Cupriavidus necator N-1: one gene and its partner. The protein of the gene in region 2 interacts with the protein of the main gene of each other region in a pairwise test. Links are inferred from orthologs where the notes say so. Each region holds a gene or a part of one and is shown on either strand. Other genes may lie near its edges. The genes, in order: secD and pheT.

The links.
Region 1: the proteins of pheT (region 2) and secD interact in binary tests that used the Escherichia coli proteins (3 or more experiments, as listed by UniProt). The link is inferred for Cupriavidus necator N-1 from one-to-one orthologs.

The regions. Positions count from the first base shown.
Region 1 is NC_015726.1:3,196,279-3,199,564, reverse strand. Bases 206-3,175 are described here. They hold secD (protein translocase subunit SecD), read right to left. Parts: upstream 2,642-3,175; coding sequence 770-2,641; downstream 206-769. Other genes in these bases: yajC (preprotein translocase subunit YajC), read right to left, coding at 2,851-3,175; secF (protein translocase subunit SecF), read right to left, coding at 206-729. Outside these bases: more of secF, read right to left, coding at 1-205; more of yajC, read right to left, coding at 3,176-3,177. UniProt on the Escherichia coli protein: Part of the Sec protein translocase complex. Interacts with the SecYEG preprotein conducting channel. SecDF uses the proton motive force (PMF) to complete protein translocation after the ATP-dependent function of SecA.
Region 2 is NC_015726.1:1,359,037-1,362,472, reverse strand. The notes cover bases 317-3,436. They hold pheT (phenylalanine--tRNA ligase subunit beta), read right to left. Parts: upstream 3,041-3,436; coding sequence 593-3,040; downstream 317-592. Other genes in these bases: pheS (phenylalanine--tRNA ligase subunit alpha), read right to left, coding at 3,098-3,436; CNE_RS06515 (integration host factor subunit alpha), read right to left, coding at 317-491. Also shown: more of CNE_RS06515, read right to left, coding at 81-316.

The DNA of each region.
Region 1 (3,286 bases), 1.8 Mb from region 2 along the record:
CCGCGAGATGGTGCTGGTGATCGCGTTGTCGATGATCTCGTGCGTGGTCATCTTGCGGTACTTGCGGAAGTTCTCGCGGATCCGGTCGAAGATCACCACCGATTCGTTGACCGAGTAGCCCAGCACCGCCAGGATCGCCGCCAGCACCGACAGCGAGAACTCCCACTGGAAGTAGGCGAAGAAGCCCAGGATGATGACCACGTCGTGCAGGTTGGCGATGATGCCCGCCACCGCGAACTTCCATTCGAAGCGGAACGACAGGTAGATCACGATGCCGGCCACCACGCACAACAGCGCCAGCAGGCCGTCGGTGGCCAGTTCCTTGCCCACCTGCGGGCCGACGAACTCCACCCGTTGCAGCTTCACGTCAGGCGAGGCCGCCTGCAGCGAGGCCAGCACCTGCTCGCTCTGCTGGGCCGAGGTGACGGGCTTGCCGTCCGGGCCCTTCTGCAGCGGCAGTCGGATCATCACGTCGCGCGAGGTGCCGAAGTTCTGCACCTGCACGTCGGTATAGCCCAGCTTGCCCACCTGGCCGCGGATCTTTTCCAGGTCGGCCGCCTGCTGGTAGCTGACCTCCATCACCGTGCCGCCGGTGAATTCGATCGACAGGTGCAGGCCCTTGTGCCAGAGGAAGAACACGGCCGCGGCAAACGTCAGGAAGGAGATCACGTTGAAGACCAACGCGTGCTTCATGAACGGAATGTCGCGCCGGATGCGGAAGAATTCCATGTTGAATCCTGTTCTGTACTGCTAGTTGTTGCTGCTCGCCTTACTTGGCGACCGGCGTGTCGGTGGTGTTGCCCGGCTTCCAGATCTGGCCGATGGCCACGCTCTGCAGCTTCTTCTTGCGGCCGTACCAGAGGTTGACCAGGCCGCGGTTGAAGAACACCGCCGAGAACATCGAGGTCAGGATGCCCAGGCAGTGCACCACGGCAAAGCCGCGCACCGGGCCCGAACCAAAGGCCAGCAGTGCCAGGCCGGCGATCAGCGTGGTCACGTTGGAGTCCAGGATGGTGGCCCAGGCGCGGTCGAAGCCGACCGCGATCGCCATCTGCGGCGACGCGCCCGCGCGTAGTTCTTCGCGGATGCGCTCGTTGATCAGCACGTTGGCGTCGATGGCCATGCCCAGCACCAGCGCGATGGCGGCAATGCCCGGCAGCGTCAGCGTGGCCTGCAGCATCGACAGCACCGCGATCAGCAGCAGCAGGTTCACGCCCAGCGCCACCACCGAGAACACGCCGAACAGCATGTAGTACAGGACCATGAACACGGCGATGGCGGCAAAGCCGTAGGCGACCGAGTCAAAACCCTTCTGGATGTTGTCCGCGCCCAGCGACGGGCCGATGGTGCGCTCTTCGATGATCTCCATCGGTGCGGCCAGCGAGCCGGCGCGCAGCAGCAGCGCCAGGTCGTTGGCGGCTTCGGTGGAGTAGGAGCCGGTGATCTGGAAGCTGGAACCCAGTTCGGACTGGATCGTCGCCACCGTCAGCACTTCGCCCTTGCCCTTTTCGAACAGCACGATCGCCATCGGCTTCTTCAGGTTCTCGCGCGAGACGTCGCGCAGCACGCGGCCGCCCTGGGCGTCGAGCTTGATGTTGACCGAAGGATGCTGGTTCTGGTCGAAGCCGGCCGAGGCGCTTTCAATGCGGTCGCCGGTGAAGATGACCTGCTTCTTGAGCACCACCGGGGCGCCGTTGCCTTGCGTGAAGAGCTCGCTGCCGAACGGGATCGGGTCGCCCGGGCGCGGGCTGCGCGGCGCGTCGTTGTCGACCAGGCGGGCTTCGAGCGTGGCGGTGCGGCCGATGATGTCCTTGGCCTTGGCGGTGTCCTGCACGCCCGGCAGCTGCACCACGATGCGGTCGGCGCCTTGCTGCTGGATCACCGGCTCGGCCACGCCAAGCTCGTTCACGCGGTTGTGCAGCGTGGTGATGTTCTGCTTGACCGCTGCGTCCTGCACCGCCTTGCGCGCGGCTTCGGTGAAGGTGCCGACGATATTGTTGCCGTCCATGGCGAAGGCCACTTCGCGCAGGTTGTCGGCCAGGATGGGACGCGCGCGGTTGGCGTCGTCTGCGTTGTTGAAGCGCACCGTCAGGCGCTCGCCGTCGCGGTCGATGCCGCCGTGGCGGATGCTCTTGTCGCGCAGCAGGGTGCGCGCGTCGCCGCCCAGGCTGTCGAGCTTCTTGTCGACGGCGCCCTTCATGTCGACCTGCAGCAGGAAGTGCACGCCGCCGCGCAGGTCCAGGCCCAGGTACATCGGCAGCGCATGCATGGCGGTCAGCCAGCGCGGCGAGCCCGACAGCAGGTTCAGCGCCACCACGTAGGTGGGGTTGGCCGCGTCCGGGTTCAGGGTGCGCGACAGCACGTCCTTGGCCTTGAGCTGCTCGTCGGTGGTGCGGAAGCGCGCCTTGACCGAGCCGGACTGGCCGGAAATATCAAAGAAGACGCCATCAGGCCGCAGCTGGTTCTGCGCCAGGATCTCTTCGACCTGCTTCTGCATCGCCAGGTCGACCTTGACCGTGGCCTTGCCCGAGGACACCTGCACGGCAGGCGCCTCGCCGAAGAAGTTCGGCAAGGTATAGATGATGCCGATGGCCAGGGCCACCAGGATCACGAGGTATTTCCAAAGCGGATAACGATTCATCTCGGGCCAGTCATTCTGCGGTTGGCGGGGCCGGCGCTGGCGTGGCGCACCACGTCGGCGGGGCCGAACCGGTTTGGCAAACAGCCGCCTGGCAGCCACGGATCGAAACCACGGGGGCTTCGTCGGGCTGGATCAGGCGGCTGCCGGGGCATGCGCGAACGGGCATGCCGGAAAAGACAAAGGCGGGAGTCGCGCGCGCGATCCGGAGATCAGAGCGCCTTGAGCGAGCCCTTGGGCAGCACGGTGGTCACGGCACTCTTCTGCACGGTGATTTCAGTGCCTTCGGCGATTTCCAGGCTGACGTACTGGTCGGTGACCTTGGTCACCTTGCCCAGGATGCCACCGGCGGTCACGACTTCGTCGTTCTTGGCCAGTGCTTCGAGCATTGCCTTGGCTTCCTTCTGGCGCTTCATTTGCGGGCGGATCATGATAAACCACAGCACGCCAAACATCAGGATGATGGGCAGGAAGCTCATCAGGCCGCCAGCCGCGCCGCCGGCTCCGGCGGTCTGGGCAAATGCGTTAGAAATCAGCACGTTGTTTCTCCGTCACAAAAGTCAGTCAAATAATCGATCATTCTACCATTCGCATTTCGCCCGCCCTTGGCATTCTAGGGCGGAATACGGGTTTGTTCGGGTGCGCCCG
Region 2 (3,436 bases):
GCGGTTGGCGCGCACCAGGTGCGCGCCCAGAAGCATACCGATGCCGGCTTCGGGAAGCAATCCGCCGTTCGGGTGACGCGTCAGCCGGCGATGCCTGCGCGTTCTTCCACCAGGCCCTTGAGCTTCTGGCTGGCGTGGAACGTGACCACGCGGCGCGCGGTGATTGGAATGACTTCGCCGGTCTTGGGATTGCGGCCGGGCCGCTGCGGCTTGTCGCGCAACTGGAAGTTGCCGAAGCCGGACAGCTTGACGCTGTCGCCCTGCTCCAGCGCTTCGCGGATGACGTCGAAGAAGGCTTCGACCATGTCCTTCGATTCACGCTTGTTCAGGCCCACCTGGTCGAACAGCATCTCGGCGAGTTCGGCCTTGGTCAGCGTGGGAACTTCGGTCGCGCGGTTATCCGGCATCGCGTCGTCAAGGGAGGAAGCCTGCCGGTCGCTCATCTCACCCAGTGCTGCAGCGGTCATGGAATTCGCGTCTCGATCATTCATGTCGATCGCTCAAGTGTGTGTCTGGCGATCCGCCCGGGGCGAGCCCGGGCGCCCTTGTTTATCGTGTGTCCGTCGCGTACTTGTCGCGTACTGGCGATGGCTTAGCCGCGCAGCCGGGCCTGGAAGGCCTCTGTCAGCGCGTCGACCATGCAGCGCACTGCGCTGTCGACGGTTTCGTCCTGGAGGGTCGACCCAGTATCTTGCAAGGTCACCCGGAACGCAAGGCTTTTCTCGTCCGCGCCAATGGCAGCTGAAGCGCCCTTGGGACGGAACTCATCGAACACCACCAGGTTCTGGCAGTAGCGGCCGTAGCCCTGCTTTTCCAGTGCGGCACGCATGGCGTCGAGCAGATCCTGCACGCGTACCGATTGCTTCACGACCACGGCCAAGTCGCGCACGGCGGCCGGGAACTTGGAGATCTCGGTGTACACCGGCAGGCCGGTGTCGCGCAGCGCGTCAAGCGCCAGTTCAAACACGACCGGGGCGTGCGTCAGCTCGTATTCCTGCAGCCAGCGCGGATGCAGCTCGCCGACCACGCCCACGGCCTTGCCGTCGAGCAGCACGCGCGCGGCGCGGCCCGGGTGCAGCGCGGGGTGCGACACCGGCTCGAAACGCGGCACGCGCGGATGGAACAGCGCCTCGACATCGCCCTTGATGTCGAAGAAGTCGACGTTGCGCGTGGGGATGCCCCACTGCTCTTCGAAGGCCGGGCCGTAGGCAATGCCCGCGGCCATCATCGGCTGATCGTAGCCGGCCACCGTCAGGCCGCCGTCCTTCACGCTGTCGTCACGATGGAACACGCGGCCCACCTCGAACAGGCGCACGCGCGCGGCCTTGCGGTTCAGGTTGTAGCGCACCTTGTCGACCAGGCCGCCGATCAGCGTCGAACGCATCACCGCCAACTGGCTGGCGATCGGGTTCAGCAGGCGGATCGGGTTGTCGTTGGTGGCGAAGTCGCGCTCCCACTTCTCTTCGACGAAGGCGAAGTTGATGACTTCCTGGTAGTCGCGCGCGGCCACGGCATGGCGCACCACGTGGGTGGAGCGGCGAGCCTCGTTGGTCGGGCGCATCTCGCTCTCGGCGATCGGCGGACGCGCCGGGATGCGCTCGAAACCATAGATGCGGGCCACTTCCTCGATCAGGTCTTCCTCGATCTCGATATCGAAGCGGTAGCTCGGCGGCGTGACTTCAAACACCTCGCCCTCGGCGCCCTGGGTGCGCACGAACGGCAGCTGCAGGCGCTGGAATACATTGGCGATGGCCGCCGGCGACAGCTCGATGCCCAGCACGCGCTCGGCGCGCGCCACGCGCAGGCTGACCGGCTTGCGCTGCGGCAGGTTGACCACGTGGTCGTCCACCGGACCGGCCTGGCCGCCGCAGATCTCGAGGATCAGCGCGGTGATGCGCTCGATATGCTCGACCGTGGTGGCGTAGTCCACGCCGCGTTCGAAGCGGTGTCCGGCGTCGGTCGAGAAATTGTAGCGGCGGCCCCGGCCCTGGATCGCAGCGGGCCACCAGAATGCGGCCTCGAGATAGATGTCCGTGGTGTCCAGCGTCACGGCAGTGCTGTCGCCGCCCATGATGCCAGCCAGGCTTTCGATCTCCTTGTCATCGGCGATCACGCCGACCTGTTCGTCGACCTCGATGGTATTTCCGTTGAGCAGCTTGATCTGCTCGCCCTTGCGGCCCCAGCGCACATCCAGGCCGCCGTGGATCTTGTTCAGGTCGAACACGTGCGACGGACGTCCCAATTCCAGCATCACGTAGTTCGAGATATCGACCAGTGCGGAAACACTGCGCTGGCCCGAGCGCTCAAGGCGCTGCACCATCCATGCCGGCGTGGCCGCGCGCGCATTGACACCGCGGATCACGCGGCCGGAGAAGCGGCCGCACAGGTCCGGCGCCGATACCTTGACCGGCAGTTTGTCCTGGATCGTCACCGCCACCGGCTTCATCTCGGGCAGCGTCAGCGCGGCGCCGGTCAGTGCCGACACTTCGCGCGCCACGCCATGGATCGACAGGCAGTCGGCCTTGTTCGGCGTCAGCTTGATGACAAAGACCTGGTCATCCAGGTCGAGGTATTGGCGGATGTTCTGGCCGACCGGCGCGTCTTCCGGCAGCACCAGCAGGCCACCGTGCTCTTCCGACAGCTTCAGTTCGCGCGCCGAGCACAGCATGCCGTAGCTGTCCACGCCGCGCAGCTTGCCGACCTTGATCTCGAACGGCTTGCCGCCGTCCTCGGACGGGGGCAGCACGGCGCCAACCAGTGCGCACGGCACCAGGATGCCGGGCTTGACGTTGGGCGCACCGCAGACGATCTGCAGGGTCTCGCCGGTGCCGGCATCGACCTGGCACACGTTGAGGCGGTCGGCGTTGGGATGGCGCTCGGTCGACAGCACGCGCGCGACCACCACCTTGTCGAACGGCGGCGCGACCGAGCCCACCTCTTCCACTTCCAGGCCGGCCATGGTCAGCGTGTGCGACAGCGCGTCGGTGGAGATCTTTTCAGGGTTGGCGAAGGTGCGAAGCCAGGATTCCGAGAATTGCATGGCGCTTCTGATCCGGTAAGTATTCTGTGTGGTCGTTGACGAGGGGACGGCGGCGCGTCAGGCGAACTGGCGCAGGAAGCGCACGTCGCCCTCGAAGAACAGGCGCAGGTCGTTGATGCCATAGCGCAACATGGTCAGGCGCTCCAGGCCGGAGCCGAACGCAAAACCGATATAGCGCTCGGGATCGAGGCCCATGTTGCGCAGCACGTTCGGATGCACCTGGCCCGAACCGGAGATCTCCAGCCACTTGCCATTGCCGAAGGCCATGTCGATCTCTGCCGACGGCTCGGTGAACGGGAAGTACGATGGGCGGAAGCGCACCTGGATGTCATCGCGCTCGAAGAACTTGCGCAAGAAATCGGTGTACACGCCCTTGAGGTCGGCAAAGCTGACGTC